DNA from 4 places in the Agrobacterium vaccinii genome. Region 2 is predicted to be linked to each of the others. Evidence: predicted binding sites of a transcription regulator. Region 2 holds the regulator's gene; each other region holds the start of a gene.

Region 1 (4,197 bases), 1.4 Mb from region 2:
CGCCGCAAGCTTTGCCACCGCCAGCGTTTCGAAGCCGCCCGTCGCCTCCACGGCCACGAGATCAACCTTTTCCGCCTTGAGGCGAAGCACCAGCTCTTCGATGCCGTCATGGTCGTTTCCGACGAAAAAGCTTGTACCTGAGGGTGAAACCGCAACGTCGAGGCGATCCTTGGAGACATCTATACCAACGATAATATCCATCTTATCCCATCCTTGCCTAAGCGGGCTTTGCTCGCGCAAGCGGCCCTGGCGACTGTTCGGGTTCGATGGAACGGCGGATGCACGACCGGGCTCTGCCACGGGCTTGGTGTCCCTAAGGGGCTTCGGTCTCACATCCGCCACCGCACTGGACAGTACACACCCAAATGACGGTGAAGGGAAGTTACAAGGGGGGTGAGCCACACCCACTGCCGTGGGCTATGTTTCGACTTCAACCCTTCTGCAGCGTCAGCACAGCGCGCCATGCGTAACCACGCATGATTGGCTGGAACTCCAGTGTGGCATTGTGGGTGCCTGCGATGGCTTCCAGCACGTAGCGCATGTTGTTGCGTGGCGTGACGTGAAATTTCGTGAGCCAGGCCTGAAGCAGGCTGCGGAACCAGCGGGGCAGGTCTTCCTGCTGGCCAAAATCCACGATGTGCAGCGAACCGCCGGGGGCAAGTGCCAGCACGGCGCGTTCGATTGCCTTTTCCCAATCCGGTATCATCGACACGGCGTAGGAAATCATCACACGGTCAAAGCCGTTGGTGCGGCTGAATTCGCTGGGCTTGAAGGTGGTGGCGTCGGAAACGCGCAGGATGGGGCGTTCGCGATGGCCGCCGAAATTCTCGCTGGCGGTCGTCAGCATCTCGGCGGAAATATCGAGGCCGTAGAGCTTTGCAGTGGGAAATAGCCGGGAGGCGCGCAGGAGGTTGCGGCCCGTGCCGCAGCCGATTTCCAGCAGACTGCCGCCCTGGGGAACGTCCAGCCTGTCGATGGTGGTATCGCGGCCCAGAAGGTAGTATTTGCGGGTTATATCGTAGATGTGCCGCTGGTGGCGGTACATGCGGTCCATCAGGTTGGCGTGTTTGACATCGCCGAGGCTGATATTATCGCCGATGCTCTTCATGCCTGGGCCCTCTGGTAAATGTGGAAGCCGCCGTAAATGGCGGAACGGTCCCGCGCGTTCAGCTCCTGCGAACGCTCCGCGAGATAGGTCCACTGCGCGGCGACATCCGGCGAGAGGCGTCCCTCGATGACGCTTTTTTCCGCCGCAGTACGGAAAATGACGCGGGCGTCAGGTGCCGCCGTGCGGCTGATCTGCGACCACAGCTCGTTGATCTGCGTATCGGTCATCCAGTCCTGCGCATCGAGCAGCACGTAGCGATCAACCGATGAGGCAGGCTTTGTGGCCAGCAGTTCGGTGAAGGTCGCGTGGTGGACATGCACACGGGCCGCGTTTTCGCGAATTGCCGCATAGTAATCCTGACGCAGATAATCCGGCAGGGCGCCCTCCTGTGACTGAGGATAGCGGCGCGCGAAGGCCTGCCAGGCGAAGTAGTTATCCTTCAGCGGGAAGTCGCACGCCAGTTTTTCGAGGCGCTGGCGCAGCACCGGCGCAATCGTGTTGCCGTCGGAAAGGCTTGCAAGCTCATCATACTGGCGCGGTGGAATGCCCAGGCCGAACAGCGAGCTTTTACGCTTCGTCAGCCAGCGAATCATCGGCTTGTCGAAGAGAGGTGCGACCTTGCTGTCGAAGAACTGCCGCTGCTCGTCGATGGAGCGAGCATTCGCCATGTCCTGAAGCTTGACGCCGTGCAGGCGCGCCAGAACGTGGCCCGCGCCGATGAAGCGGCCAAGCAGGCCGGTGCGGTAGATATTGCGGTCGAATACGGAGATGCGACGACGGCCCGTCAGGGTGCGTCTGGACCAATAGGCGCGGGTCTGGGCATCCAGATGCGGGGCGATGAAGCGATCATAGCCATCGCTGTTGGAGCGCACATTCGCCACGCCAAACTGGCGTACAACGTCACCATGTGCAGGCAGATGGCGGAAGGCGGCGAGTTTGAGCTTGTTCAGCGCGATGTGGTGCGGATTGAGATCGACGACATCGATGCGTGCGGGATGGCGCGACAGATAGGCCAGCACGTTGCAGCCGCCTGACCCGATGGTAACGATGCTGTGGCCTTCGCGCAGTTCCATGGCCTGCATGTCGACATCCGGGTCCTCCCAGATTTGCGGATAGACAAGACCGGAAAACAGCACGCCGAACAGGCGCTCCGACAGGCCGCTGGTGGACAGGGCCTTGTGCTGGAGGAGGGCGGCTTTGAGTTTTACGTTTTTGCTGAAACCGGTCTTCGGCGCGACACTCGTCATGGGATTCGACCTCTCATTCGGTTGAGAGGCGTTTAGCGATGAGACGCAACAGTTTGATGACGGGGTGTGGATGCTGCATTAAACGTTGGCGGGCTTGGCTTACCCCCCTCTGGCCTGCCGGCCATCTCCCCCTCAGGTGGGGAGATCGGCTGGGCGCGCGCACCTAATCCCATCCGCAACGTTCAAGATGGGCGAGAGCTTGCTACGATTCGATCTCCCCACCTGAGGGGGAGATGCCCGGCAGGGCAGAGGGGGGGAGCCCCATGTGCCGACATTCAATGATTGGAAAAGATCGAGCCGCCGTTACTTCCGTAACACGTGCAGCATGCCCTTGCGCTTGGCGTCGTAATAATAGCCGCGGGCGTAGAGCCTGACGGCATTGTCGCGGTCATTATCGGCAACCATCCATGCGCCGCGCAGGTATTTCACGGCATATTTGAGGTTGGTTTCTGCGTCGAAAAGGCCGGAGGCGGGGCCGTCGAAGCCCATGGAGCGGGCTGTGGCGTGTTTGATTTGCATGAGGCCGAAGTGGCCGCCGTTGACGGCGCGGGGATTGTAGCGGCTTTCGCGCATGACCACGCGGTGCACGAGATCTTCCGGCACGTCATACATGGTGGCGTATTTGCTGATGAGGCCGCTGAGCTTCTGGCGACCCATCATCGTGGGGGCGTCCGGTGCGGTGGTCAGGCCTTCACGGGTGCTGATGGCGGCGAGCGCTGCATTTTGCGGGGCCGAGGCATAGGCGAGCATAGCGCCCTGCGGCTTCGGAACCGGGATGACGCTCTGCTGCTTCATCATCTCTTCTGTCAGTGGAACGGCAGCAGCCGAAGGTGTTCCCGGCGCGCCAGGGGCCGGTGGGAAGCTGCCCTTCATGGCAACGACCTGGGGCAGGGCGGCAGTGTTGGCCTGATGCATGACCGCAGTCGTTGCAGGTGTAGGTGCAGCTGGCGCTGTGAGTGCGACCTGCTGGGCCTCAACCGTCGTCTGGGCCTGTGGCTGAATTTGTGCGTCTATGGCGGCGGCTGCTGCGATTTCCGCTGCTGGCGGAAGCGCCACGCGGCCACCCTTGACGGCGGCGGTGGTGGGCAGTGTTTCAGTTGCTGTGTTGGACGCAACTTCGACGGGGGCGGTCGTGCCTGCTGAGGCGGCCTGGGCGTCGGTCGTTACGCTTGCGGGTGTCTGGGGCGCTGAGGCGATTTTCGGCTGTAGCGCATCGCTCTTGGATGCCACTTCGACGCTGGTGCATCCTGCCAGTGTCAGCGCGATGCCCACCGTGGACGACAGAAGTAGCGCCGATTTTCGACGAAAATTGCCTGAAATTTTCATGCTGCCGCCTTTGAGTGCGCCTGTCACTTGATACCCCCGTTTCAAACGAAGCAGGCAGTCCCTATCCGGCGATCATTAACCTATCGTAAGGATTCCGGCAAGCCGGGACGTGACAGTGAATTTTCAGGCAGCGATACGGCGGTATCCGGCGGTGACGGCACGGCCTGCGATGAAGTGCGTACGGCGGGGATTTTTCAGCTTTTTGGCGACCGACATGCGCCGCACGGAGCGGATGGTGAAGCGAGCAAAGCAGGCCTGGGCGAGGATGCAGACGAAGGCCATGAGCAGGACGACGGCCTGCATTTGTGTCACCATTTCCACCACATCGCGGGTGCCGTTAACGAATTGCACGAGGAAGGCTACGAAGAAGCCGAAATAGCGCAGACGCAGCGATGCCTGGACGAAGCAATCAGTGAAGATGGTGCCGAACGTCTTGCCGCGCAGATTGTCGTTGTCGGCATTGGCTTCGCGGGCGGCGGGCGTTGCAATCGTCCACAGGCTGAACAGCATCAGCCA
Region 2 (4,197 bases):
AATGTTCGCGAAAACACCGTGACGGCGCTCATCGGCCCGTCCGGCTGTGGCAAATCGACATTCCTGCGCACACTGAACCGCATGAATGACACGATCGATGGCTGCCGCGTTGCGGGTAAGATCACGCTCGACGAAGAAGACATCTACGATCAGACCATCGACGTGGTTGAACTGCGTGCCCGTGTCGGCATGGTGTTCCAGAAGCCCAACCCGTTCCCCAAGACGATCTACGAAAACATCGCCTACGGCCCGCGCATCCATGGTCTTGCCCGCAACAAGGCGGATATGGACCAGATCGTCGAGTCCAGCCTTCAGAAGGCCGGTCTGTGGAACGAAGCCAAGGATCGTCTGCACGAATCCGGCACCGGCCTGTCCGGCGGTCAGCAGCAGCGTCTGTGCATCGCCCGCGCCATTGCCGTTTCGCCCGAAGTCATTCTCATGGACGAGCCCTGCTCGGCGCTGGACCCGATCGCAACTGCTAAGGTCGAGGAGCTGATCCACGAACTGCGCGCCAATTACACCATCGTCATCGTCACCCACTCCATGCAGCAGGCTGCCCGTGTTTCGCAACGCACGGCCATGTTCCATCTGGGTCACCTGGTGGAAGAGAACGATACGGACAAGATGTTCACCAACCCGGATGACCAGCGCACGCAGGACTACATCATGGGTCGCTTCGGCTGATTGGCCGTAGGTTTAATCATTCGCGCCAAACGCTGGAGCCCTACCGGGCTTGCGAAAAAGCGCATCGAAACTGGAGAGTTCGAACATGCCGACACATTCGCATATCATGTCCGCCTACGATGAAGAGCTGAAGTTCCTGACCCGCCGTATCGCCGAAATGGGCGGTCTGGCAGAGCAGATGTGTGCCGATGCGGTGCGCGCGCTGGTCAACTCCGACGCGGCTCTAGCCCAGAAGGTCATCTCGGACGATACGATCCTCGATCACGCCGAGCGCGAGATTGGCGATAAGGCTATCGTTACCATTGCAAAGCGTCAGCCCATGGCGGCGGACCTTCGCGAGATCATCGGTTCGCTGCGCATCGCAGCCGATCTGGAGCGCGTGGGCGATCTGGGCAAGAACACCGCCAAACGTGTCATCGCGGTTGCCGGTACGGGTGTTCCGCGCAAGTTGGCGCGCGGTCTGGAGCATCTCTCCGAACTGGCTCTGGTGCAGCTCAAGGAAGTGCTCGACGTCTACTCCACCCGTTCCGCGGAAAAGGCGCAGGCCATCCGTGAGCGTGACGAGGAAATCGACGCCATGTACACGTCGCTGTTCCGCGAACTTTTGACCTACATGATGGAAGATCCGCGCAACATCACGACCTGCACGCACCTTCTGTTCTGCGCCAAGAACATAGAGCGCGTGGGTGACCACGCCACCAATATCGCCGAGACCATCTACTATATGGCAACCGGCAGCCAGCCGGAAGGCGAGCGTCCCAAGGACGACAGTTCCAACACGCTCGGTGCGATCACCGAGTAAGCCTCGTCGCATCGGCCCGATCCGTTCGGTCGGGCCGGATGCGTAAACCCACATGCCAATGCGTCCTTGCGGGCGCATGGCGTTCTCCCAAGATGGGCGGAGTCCTGAGCTATGGTGCCGAAAATCGCAGTTGTCGAAGACGAGGAAGCCCTCAGCGTTCTTCTTCGATACAATCTGGAATCTGAAGGTTACGACGTGGACACCATTCCGCGTGGCGACGAGGCGGAAATCCGTCTGCAGGAGCGAACCCCGGATCTTCTGATCCTCGATTGGATGCTTCCAGGCGTTTCCGGCATCGAGCTGTGCCGCCGCCTGCGCATGCGCCCGGAAACGGAGCGACTGCCGATCATCATGCTGACGGCCCGTGGCGAAGAGAGCGAGCGCGTACGCGGCCTGGCAACCGGCGCCGACGATTACGTAGTCAAGCCGTTCTCGACACCGGAACTGATGGCACGAGTCAAGGCCATGTTGCGCCGCGCCCGCCCGGAAGTTCTGTCATCGCTGTTGAAATGCGGCGATATCGAGCTGGACCGCGAAACCCATCGCGTCCATCGCAAGACGCGCGAAGTGCGTCTGGGGCCGACCGAATTCCGCCTGCTGGAGTTCCTAATGGTATCGCCGGGTCGAGTCTTCTCGCGCTCACAGCTTCTCGACGGTGTCTGGGGCCACGATATCTACGTGGATGAACGCACCGTGGACGTCCACGTAGGCCGTCTGCGCAAGGCGCTCAACTTCTCCAACATGCAGGATGTCATCCGCACCGTACGCGGCGCTGGCTACTCCATGGAAGCCTGAGAGCTTCAATACGCTCTGCGATGACGCCAATTGAGGCGTCATCAGCTGCGCCGAAATGGACGGCGTTCTCTATGAAATTGCAGAAAGCCAAGCCAAACCAAAGCCTGATGCATATCCCCGGCCATATATTTTCTACCTCTTTGACGGCTCCGAATGACGCTTATGGAGGGTGATTGTCCGGCGTGCAAGAGGCGAGGGCGGTCTGGTATTTGTTCAGCGAAATCAGTTATATCGGAGATATTGATCGTCGATTTGAATGAACAGTGAATAGGATTCCAAGTCGAATTTCAAATGACTGTCGCTGACGCCAAGAACAGGAATTTTGAAAATTAAGTTTGACTAGCTCGCCATAAACCTCTATCAATACGTCATCGATCTTTTGCTTGCTGAGCTTTGGTTACCGCGCGATTAGCACCGCGCTTTGAACTAACACTTCCTTTCAAAAAAATCGCTATATTCGCACACAGGGCACCTGTCCTGTGATCTGTAACTTATGCTTTGAAAGGGTTCATTATGACCACAGGCACAGTAAAATGGTTTAACTCCACCAAGGGCTTCGGCTTCATTCAGCCAGACAACGGCGGCGCTGATGCATTCGTGCACATCTCTGCTGTAGAGCGTGCAGGCATGCGCGAAATCGTAGAAGGCCAGAAGCTGAGCTACGATCTTGAGCGGGACAACAAGTCCGGCAAGATGTCTGCCTGCAATCTTCAGGCTGCTTAATACGGAATCTACTTTCCTTTGACCACGGATGTACTGGCACTGTTGAAAGTATGAGACCAACCGAGGTCAGGCAACGTTGCCTGGCCTTTTTTTGTGCCGCATGTCGGCCAGTCCCTTTAGGCGTCCATAAGCGTGTCGCACGAAATGTGCAGCAGTTTTGCGATAATGATATGCTTGAATGGACGCGAGGCGCTCTGAGCCAACCACTTCACATCCCGTTTAGGTCGATGTGACAGAAAGGGAATTCCATGACAGAAACGTATAGCAAGTCTCGCCAGCAGGCGGAGATCGCTTTCGGTGCGGCGCAATCCCAGTTTTTCGCCAAGGGCCATGCGGTTGACGAACTCAACTCGATCGCTCAAGCTCGTGATGAAAAGACGCTTCGGCTGCGTGAAGCGCGTCTTGCCAAGGAATTGCAGGACAGCACCACGCCTAAACCCACCCCTTCAAAGCGTGTCAAGAAATCCTGAGCCCGATCAGGCTGACACTTTCACTGGAGTAGAGATTTGAAAAATACTAAAAACGTGAAGAACAACGATCTTTCTGACCGTCGCAGCGCCGCTGCCGACGCGAAGGCAGCCCTTCTTCAGGCCTATCGTGCCGCCAAGGAAGCTGCCGAACCTTTGCGCGAAGCCAAGCAGGCCGAACGTATTGCCGCAGCAGAAGCCCGTGAGGCACGCCGTGCAGAGCGCGAGCAGCTGAAGCTGGAAGAGAAGAAGCAGGCCGAAGCTGAAAAGCTTCAACGCGAAGCTGAAATCGAAGCCGCAGCCAATGCTGAAGCCGAAGAGCGTAAGCTCGCCGAGAAAAGCCGCGTTGCCCGCGTGATCGAAGACGAAGCAGCCCGTAAGGCCGCGCGTGACCTTCGCTACGCCAACCGCAAGGCCCGCCAAGGCTGATACTGATAGCGCCACGGGTCCTTCGGGACGTACCAAGGGCGCTGTGAGTTTACATCGACATTGTGCAGTCTGAAAATCGATTTCGGTTTTCAGACCGATGCTTTGAAGTGCTGCGCGTCCAGCAGGGATGCGCCGCTTCGATCTTGATCAAAGTGATCACGGCTGCGAAAGCCGTTGCAATTTTCGCCCCCAATCCCGCAGTTCCCACCGTTTGCAACGTCCGAGCATCCCTCGGACGATCACAATGCTGAGTTTTCGCGACGCTGTCGCCGACGAGCGAGGCGGCGCCTTCCCGAC
Region 3 (4,197 bases), on a different replicon from region 2:
GTCACAGTGGGCAAGCACGAATTCCTCGTCCTGCGCGGGTGCATTGCGCTGCTCCTGAAATTCATCGGCGCGCAGTGCACGGTCGACAAGGCTCATCGCCATCGCCTTTCGTTCGGACTGACCGAACACCAGCCCGTAGCCGCGCGTAAACCGTGGACCGTCCTCGCCCTGACCCTTGAACTGCGACACCATCTGGCATTCGGTAACCCTGATGGAGCCGACCGAGACGGCAAAGCCAAGCTCCGGGATATCGATTTCCAGTTCCACCATGCCGATGCGGACTTCGCCGACGAAGGGATGGGTTCGGCCATAACCACGCTGGGTGGAATAGGCCAGCGACAGTAGAAATCCCTCGTCGCCACGCGCCAGCGCTTGCAATCTGCGATCCCGCTCGACAGGAAACGCCGTCGGGTCTCGCGTCAGATCTCCGGGTTCCTTGTCCGAGGGACGGTCAGGCTCGATCAGGCCCTCGTCATCCAGAATGTCGGTCACTCTCGGGAAGACACTTCCGCCATTGATCGGGCGTCGGACGGGTTGCTCCACGGGCACATCACCGGCCATGTCGGGGTCGATTAGCCTGTGGGTATAATCGAATGTCGGACCCAGCAACTGGCCGCCGGGAATATCCTTATAGGTGGCCGAAACACGCCGTTCCACCTGCATCACGTCGGTGGCAACCGGTCTCGAACATCCAAAACGCGGCAATGTCGTTCTGTAGGCGCGCAGCAGGAATATCGCTTCGATGAGGTCGCCGCGAGACTGGCGCACGCACATCGCCGCCAGTTGCGGATCGTAAAGCGACCCTTCCGCCATGACCCTGTCGACAGCGAGCGACAATTGACCGGCAATCTGGTCCAGTGTCAGCGCAGGAACATCGCGATCTCCACGCCGCCGGTCTGCCAACAGCTTGTGTGCCTTGTCGATAGCCGCTTCGCCACCTTTTACCGCAACATACATGGCTTACATCTCCCTGATACGGGTCGTGCGCGGCAAGGCAATCGCCTCGCTGGCACAGACGAGAATGACATCGAAGCCGAGCGGATAGGTCGCGGTATTGGCCTGCATTGCAGCGGCAAATCCGTCCGGCAGACCTGTGGGGCACACAGTGCAGGTTGTCTCGATACCCGGTCCGGTCAGCTCAAGCGGCGCACCACCGGTGAGTGATGCAACCGACAGGATGAGCGTGGCAGAACGATCGGGATATTCCGATGTGCCACGTGCGAAGGCTTGCCATTGCGAGGTCTCGGTCGTTTCGGAAAGCACGAGGAAAGTGGCCGTCTCCGGCTTTTCGCAGATCGGCGCGCCGCTGTGAAAGGTCAGCCATGTCGCAGCCGGTCGCATGCCTTCGGCAGCTTCGAACCACACCGGCGTGTCGTAATCGCACAGCGTCAGAAGGATGGAAGAGGCGGCGGCGCACAGCGGAGCCGGGCCGCATGCCCGCCGACCCAGATCCGCCACGGTGCCGGGCGTCGAGAAAGCGTGCATAATGGAATGGAAAACATCCTGCGATGCAAAGACCGGATCGGCAAAGCCACCGTCGAAATTGACTGCGCTCATCAATCTTCTCCTCTCGCAACGGTAAAGAAGTCGACCTTCGTCGCTTCCGTTTCCTCGGCAAGACGGCGCCTTTCAGCCTCCTTCAGGACGAGTGCGGGACCGACGATGTCGGCATCGATCCGGGCGGCCCAGTCGGGCTGTTGGCGCAGGGCATCGAGATGCGCGACCATGCTGGCCTTTTGCTTGTCGCGCCCCAGAACGACGGAGTGCCCAACCTCGCCCGTGTCCAGTTTCACCGTGGCGCGGGTAACGCTGGCTTCGCCGAGATTGAAGGCGCCACCGCCACCACCCACCCTGCCCCGCACCATGACGGTGCCGATCTCTGGGCCGCGAACGGGTGTGGCGGGGGCCGCGCTCTGACTGATCGTGGTGTAATGCTGCGTCAGAAACTCTGCTGGAGCGCCACTCAGAATGTCCAGCGCCTGCTTCCTGTCGAATGTGTAAGTCGTCATATCGTCTTCGCTTCGTTATTTGTCTAATTGTATAGACAACCATTCTTATCTGACTTATACACCGAAATAAGTGACGCTAGAATGACAATGGGACGACAGGGCAAAAAATGAATGCACATGAGGACGGGATTTCCCTGTGGCGGCGAGTGGCAGATGGTATCCGAAGCGCTATCGCGGAGGGCACGATCACTGATCGCTTGCCCCCAGAAACCGAGTTGGCAGTGGAATTCGGAGTCAACAGACACACGGTAAGACGCGCGATCTCAGTGCTCTCCGCTGATGGTTTGCTGCGCGCGGAGCGTGGTCGCGGCACTTTCGTCAATGCGGTTCAGACACGGATTGTGTACCCCATCGGCGCGCGGGCAAGGTTTTCCGAAAACATTGCCCGCCAGTCTCTCGAACCATCTGGCCGTCTTATTCATGCGGAAATCGTGGCCGCCGACACGTCGCAGGCTAAGCTCCTGTCCTGCGCAACCGGCTCGCCCCTGCACCGGCTGGAACATCTGGCGGTGGCGGATGGCGTCCCCGTCTCACGCTCCGTCTCGCTGTTTTCCGCCACCCGCTTTCCCGGCATCATCACGGCCTATGCCGACACCGGGTCCATCACCAAGGCATTGCAACGCGAAGGCTTGGAAGATTATCGCCGCAAGGAGACGCGGTTGACGGCGGAACGGGTGTCGTCTCGCGATACGGAACTGCTGAATTGCGCGCCTGACAGCATCGTTCTGGTCAGCAAGGCAATCGACACCGATGTGGAACTCAATCCAATCCAGAGCATCGTGACCCGTTTTCTCGCAGATCGCATGGAGCTGGTGTTTTCTAATACTCCTTGACGATCGCAATCAACACAATGTGACCGATACCAAAACCGCACCTGAGCGCCGGAAAAGTATAATACTGAACGCCTGATATGGCTCAGCACTTTTGTGTCAGCCACAGCCAACCTCCATGCAATGCAGCAGAAATTGTCCGATTTTGCTGCATTGCAGGATAAATCTTGTGCCTCCAGCGTCAGCATATTGATGAAACAAAGTGGCACTGACACCTTTCCATCAGTGGTATGGTCAAAAAAGTATCAGCAATTTCTCCGCCGTGATGTGGAATGCAACTGCTGAAGTCCCGATGCTTCCTCCGACGCGAAGGTAGTTGGGAGGAGCCAATTGCCAACCTTAACGGGCTGTCGCGTTAGGGAGAGGATATTCATGCAACCCGATCTGGAACTGGTCCATATCCGCAAGGGCGAATCGTTCGCAGCGTGGACGCATGGCTACCCGTTCCGTACGGTCCGCTGGCATTATCACCCCGAATATGAAATTCATCTCGTCGTTGCGACCTCTGGCACATTTTACCTTGGCGACTTCGTCGGCACCTTCAGCCCCGGTCAGCTGATTATGACGGGACCGAACCTCCCGCAGAACTGGATCAGCGATATCGAGGTCGGTGAGATCGTCCCGGCCCGCTCGCTCGTCATCCAATTTCCCGAAGCCTTCATTGAGGATGCCAGCGCGTCCATGCCGGAAATGGATGCCGTGCGTCCCCTGCTGGACCGCAGCCGTCGTGGGCTGCTCTTTGATGATGCGACAAGCATGGCAGTAAGACCGCTCATCGAAAAACTACTCGAAGCGCAGGGTCTAAAGAGACTGGCACTGTTCTGGGACATTCTCGCCCTTCTCGTGGATGCCGATTACGAGGTGCTTGCCAGCCTCAGCTTCCAGCTCGACCTGACCGGCACCGAAGATAGCGGCATCAATCGCGCTTTGTCGCATCTGCGTGAAAACCTGACGGATCAGGTCGAAGAGGGTGAACTGGCGGCAATGGTGGGCCAGAGCCCGAGCGCATTTTCGCGTGCCTTCAAAAGACACACCGGCACGACGCTTGTTCGTTACCGCAACCAGCTGCGCATCGATCTGGCCTGCAAGATGCTGCTGGCCGATCTGGAGGTCAATGTCGCAGAGATCTGCTACGACGTCGGCTTTTCCAACCTATCCAATTTCAACCGGCATTTCCTCAAACTAAAGGGAATGTCCCCATCCCAGTTCCGCTCGAAATTCACGGCGCAGAAAGCGTTCATGATGGCGGACTGATCGAGCCTACCAGACGAAATCAACCCCATTCGGGCGGCGAGATGCTGTCCGGAAACGAGCAGGTATTGCCTGCATTCATCCATAAGGGAGGAACCTAGATGAAA
Region 4 (4,197 bases), 1.3 Mb from region 2:
AGCGATTACTCTCCATCATCGATCCCTGAATCGGTTGGTGATCGGGTAGCGCCGGTCACGACCAAAATTCTTCTTGGTGATCTTCACGCCCGGTGCGGATTGGCGGCGTTTGTATTCGGCCAGATAGAGCAGATGCTCGATGCGATGAACGGTTGCGATGTCGTGGCCACGCGCGACGATATCTTCCACCGACATTTCCTGCTCCACCAGGCATTCCAGAATATCGTCCAACACCGGATAGGGCGGTAGCGAATCTTGATCGGTCTGGTTGGGACGTAGCTCAGCCGATGGCGCCTTGGAGATGATGTTGGCGGGAATGACCTCGCCGGAAGGGCCAAGCGCCGTTGGTGGCACGTGATTGTTCCTCCAGGCGGAGATGGCGTAGACCTGCATCTTGTAGAGGTCCTTGATGGGGTTAAAGCCGCCATTCATGTCGCCGTACAGCGTGGCGTAACCCACCGACATCTCGGACTTGTTGCCCGTCGTCACGACCATGGAGCCGAACTTGTTGGAGACAGCCATAAGAATGGTGCCGCGCGCGCGGCTCTGAAGGTTCTCTTCGGTAATACCCTCTTCTGTGCCTTCGAACAGTTCTGCCAGCGAAGACAGGAAGCCATCGACCGGATCGGCAATCGGCACGATATCATAGCGGCATCCAAGTGCCTTTGCGCAATCCGCCGCATCCTTGAACGAATCCTCTGATGTATAGCGATAGGGCAGCATGATGCAGCGCACCCTCTCCTCACCCAGCGCATCCACCGCGATCGCCGCACATATGGCCGAATCGATACCGCCGGAGAGGCCCAGCACGACGCTTTTGAAGCCGTTTTTGTTCACATAATCACGGAAGCCCAGCATGCAGGCGCGGTAATCAGCCTCCTCGCCTTCCGGTATCTGCGAGAACGGTCCTTCGCTGCAATGCCAGCCTTTTTCGGTCCGCTTCCAGTCCGTGACCGAAAGCGTCGATTCGAACTGGCTCATCTGGAAGGCTAGCGTCTTGTCCGCATTGAAGGCAAAGCTTGCGCCATCGAACACCAGTTCGTCCTGACCGCCGACCTGGTTGACGAAGACGAGCGGCAGGCCACTTTCGATGACTTGTCGCAAGGCCACCTGATGGCGCACGTCCACTTTGCCGCGATAATATGGCGAGCCGTTCGGCACTAGCAGAATTTCCGCACCGCTTTCGGCCAGCGTTTCGCAAACGCCGAGATCGTTCCAGATTTCCTCGCAGATCGGAATGCCGATGCGAACGCCCCGGAAATTGAAGGGACCGGAAATGGAGCCTTCGGAGAAAACACGTTTCTCGTCGAACTCGCCATAGTTGGGCAGATCGACCTTGTCGCGCAGTGCCAGTATTTTGCCGCCATCCAGCAGCGCCACGGAATTGTGCCGCCCCGTCTCACCTTGACGCGGGAAACCGATGATCACGCCCGGCCCGCCATCCGCCGTTTCTGCAGCCAGTTCTTCCACCGCCTTCAGGCAAGACTTCAGGAAGGATGGCTTTAGGACCAAGTCTTCCGGTGGGTAGCCGGAGATGAAAAGCTCCGACAAGAGCAGCAGATCCGCACCTTGCGATGCGGCGTCCGCACGGGCTTCGCGGGCCTTGGCAAGGTTGCCAGAGACATCGCCGACTGTGGGATTGAACTGCCCGACGGCAATTCGCAAAACATTGGGATTGGTGTGTATTTGGCTCATAACACTTGTCTACCGTGGTCATGCCCGCTGTGCAACGCAGGCAATTAAAGTCACCGAAAAAACGACCATAGCATCATCATGATGCATTTCACGCAAAGGTTATGCTGGACGATTGTGGATTTTGCAGAGTTCATGTCGCATTCAGTCCGCTTATGTGACAGTTACATGACACCTTCATGACGCCCGATTCACCGTGTGCGTCACAGACTACCGGAGTTAGAATATTGAGGAATTTGGCGCCCAAAACAACGGTCGCCGAAAGGATGAAACTCGTCCTTTCGCACCCGTTGGCACGCAACCCAACCAGCATCGCGGGCGACCTTCAGCCGCTGGTCAATCTGACGTTAGCCTCATTGTTGCTGATCGTCTGCGTAGAGTGGATCGCGCGCGGATCGCTACACGATGTCGGCACGTTCCTCACCTCGCCCGTGCGGCCTGGCATCACCACCGTGGTCGCGATTCTCCTGTCGCTGTTGGCGTTGGATGCCGTTTTCGGCAGGCAATATCAGTCGCTGCTCATCGCTGGCCCGGTGCTGCTCGTTACGGCCTTCGTCTCGCATCAGAAACAGCTTTTTCTTTCCGACCCACTCTATCCATCCGACCTGCTGTTCGGGCGTCAAATCTTGCAGTTGATGCCTGCCATGCTGAAGGCCCAGCCGCTGACGGCAGTAGCGCTCGCGGTCGGCTTGATCGTGGCAGGTGCAGGTGCCATCCATCTATGGCGGTTCGTGCGCCAACACACACCGGCGCTTTCGGCGAGAGCACGACTGGTTCGCTTGGCGCTCGCAGTCCCGCTGCTGACCGGCCTTGCGTCGCTGATGGAATATTCTGACAACTCCTGGGTCCGCGACCGTTTGAACATTATTCCCATGATGTGGGACCAGAAGGAAAATTATCGGCACAACGGCTTTCTGATGGCCTTCGCGTTCAACATTCCCATGGCCAATGTTTCAGCCCCGGCAGGCTATGGCGAAAACACAATTGCAGACATCGCCTCAGATGGTTCGGCTTTTGCCGTCAACCACAGTCAGTGGCCGGATGTCATCATGATCATGAGCGAGTCGCTCTGGGACCCGACGCGGCTCCCCAACGTCTCGCTGTCCCGCGATCCGATGCCAAACATTCGCAGCCGGCAATCAGGCCACATCTTCTCTCCCGAATTTGGCGGCATGACTGCCAATGTCGAGTTCGAAGCACTGACCGGCTTTTCAAACGCGTTCCTGCCCTATGGCAGCATTCCCTATCAGCAATATGTGCGCCAGCCCGTTCCCTCGCTGGCAACGTTCTTCCGTGCCGAAGGCTATTCCGCCATGGCCATGCATCCGTTTCAGGACTGGTTCTGGAACCGCCGCGAGGTCTACAAGTCCTTTGGTTTTGAGGAATTCCGCTCAGAAGAAACACTTCCGGCGATGGAAAAGCGTGGCATGTTTGCCTCCGACGAGGCGCTGACATCCGAAATCATGCAGACGGTGGATGCAGCGGAAAAGCCGCTGTTCCTCTTCACCGTCACCTTGCAGGGCCATGGCCCCTACGAGCCCAACCGATACGGGCAAAACACCGTGTCCGTGGGTGGACCGCTCTCGGATGGTGCCGCAGAAGCGCTGTCGACTTACGCGCAGGGCGTTTCAGAAGCTGACGACAATTTTGCGCGGCTGATTGATTGGGCCAAGAACCGTGAGCGCGAGACCGTCATCGTTCTCTTCGGAGACCATCTGCCGCCGCTGGGGCAGGTCTATGTCGAAAGCGGCCACATGCCAGGCATGGTCGCGACACGCCGGGCGCCGCTCGACACCATGAGAAAAGAACATGAAACACCGCTTGTGGTCTGGTCCTCCAAAACCGGATTGCATAACAGGATCGGCACGATCAGCCCTGCGTTGCTGCCCTACCACGTCCTGAAAACTGCGGGTTTCGCCGACCCATTCTACACCGGCGTTCTTGGCAAGGTGCAGGCATCCTACTCTGTCATAGACCGGCATATGCTGGTGGAAAAAGACGGCTCTGCCGTGCCGGACTGGTCAACGGGCACAGGCGCGGTCCCTTCCGCCATCAACGAATATCGGCAGCTGCAATTCGATATGATGTTCGGAAAACAATTTAGCAAGGATCGGTTCTTCCCCGGTTTTGCGTGGATCAATCCGGCTCAGCCATCCAGCTGACGGCGGTGATGCCGATACCGAATTCATTTGAATTCGGTATTGGCCCCGGTTACTCGTCAAGACTATCGGACCGTCGTCCCGGGCGGTTTTGAGCATTGGCTGGAGATCGAAGAATGCCTGCTATCCCCGATTATATCGCCTCTCATTTCAAACGATCGTCCAAAGAGATCGGAGATGTGGAACGGCACATTCTCGACATCGCCCATCAGCGGCAACTCATTTCGACAGATACCAACGCGGCATTTTCGAAGAACTCCACCTTCGGGGAGCGGCTCGCAGATGGCATAGCCCGCGTTGGCGGCTCGTGGGCCTTCATCATCAGCTTCATGGTTTTTCTGGTTGT

What was found. The regulator PhoB, encoded in region 2, activates phosphate uptake and scavenging genes when phosphate is short. The targets are predictions, from matches to a motif close to TGTCATNNANCTGTCAT.
Region 1: HRR99_RS10085 (BtaA family protein) is a predicted target of PhoB. The motif match lies at 2,401-2,417, and genes of this name have one in related genera.
Region 3: phnF (phosphonate metabolism transcriptional regulator PhnF) is a predicted target of PhoB. The motif match lies at 2,091-2,107, and genes of this name have one in related genera.
Region 4: HRR99_RS07965 (LTA synthase family protein) is a predicted target of PhoB. The motif match lies at 1,850-1,866, and genes of this name have one in related genera.

What each region holds. Positions count from the first base shown of each region.
Region 1 is NZ_CP054150.1:2,016,066-2,020,262, reverse strand. It holds gene HRR99_RS10095 (IS110 family RNA-guided transposase) at 1-201, opposite strand, end outside; gene HRR99_RS10090 (class I SAM-dependent methyltransferase) at 431-1,108, opposite strand; gene HRR99_RS10085 (BtaA family protein) at 1,105-2,355, opposite strand; gene HRR99_RS10080 (transglycosylase SLT domain-containing protein) at 2,659-3,708, opposite strand; gene HRR99_RS10075 (LysE family translocator) at 3,805-4,197, opposite strand, start outside.
Region 2 is NZ_CP054150.1:267,390-271,586, forward strand. It holds gene pstB (phosphate ABC transporter ATP-binding protein PstB) at 1-684, shown strand, start outside; gene phoU (phosphate signaling complex protein PhoU) at 770-1,486, shown strand; gene phoB (phosphate regulon transcriptional regulator PhoB) at 1,598-2,281, shown strand; gene HRR99_RS01355 (cold-shock protein) at 2,795-3,004, shown strand; gene HRR99_RS01360 (hypothetical protein) at 3,253-3,474, shown strand; gene HRR99_RS01365 (DUF6481 family protein) at 3,511-3,900, shown strand.
Region 3 is NZ_CP054151.1:732,447-736,643, forward strand. It holds gene HRR99_RS18435 (carbon-phosphorus lyase complex subunit) at 1-957, opposite strand, end outside; gene phnH (phosphonate C-P lyase system protein PhnH) at 961-1,557, opposite strand; gene phnG (phosphonate C-P lyase system protein PhnG) at 1,557-2,009, opposite strand; gene phnF (phosphonate metabolism transcriptional regulator PhnF) at 2,117-2,842, shown strand; gene HRR99_RS18455 (AraC family transcriptional regulator) at 3,212-4,093, shown strand; gene HRR99_RS18460 (ABC transporter substrate-binding protein) at 4,192-4,197, shown strand, end outside.
Region 4 is NZ_CP054150.1:1,578,505-1,582,701, forward strand. It holds gene HRR99_RS07955 (hypothetical protein) at 1-16, opposite strand, end outside; gene HRR99_RS07960 (NAD+ synthase) at 16-1,695, opposite strand; gene HRR99_RS07965 (LTA synthase family protein) at 1,959-3,854, shown strand; gene HRR99_RS07970 (DUF1003 domain-containing protein) at 3,968-4,197, shown strand, end outside.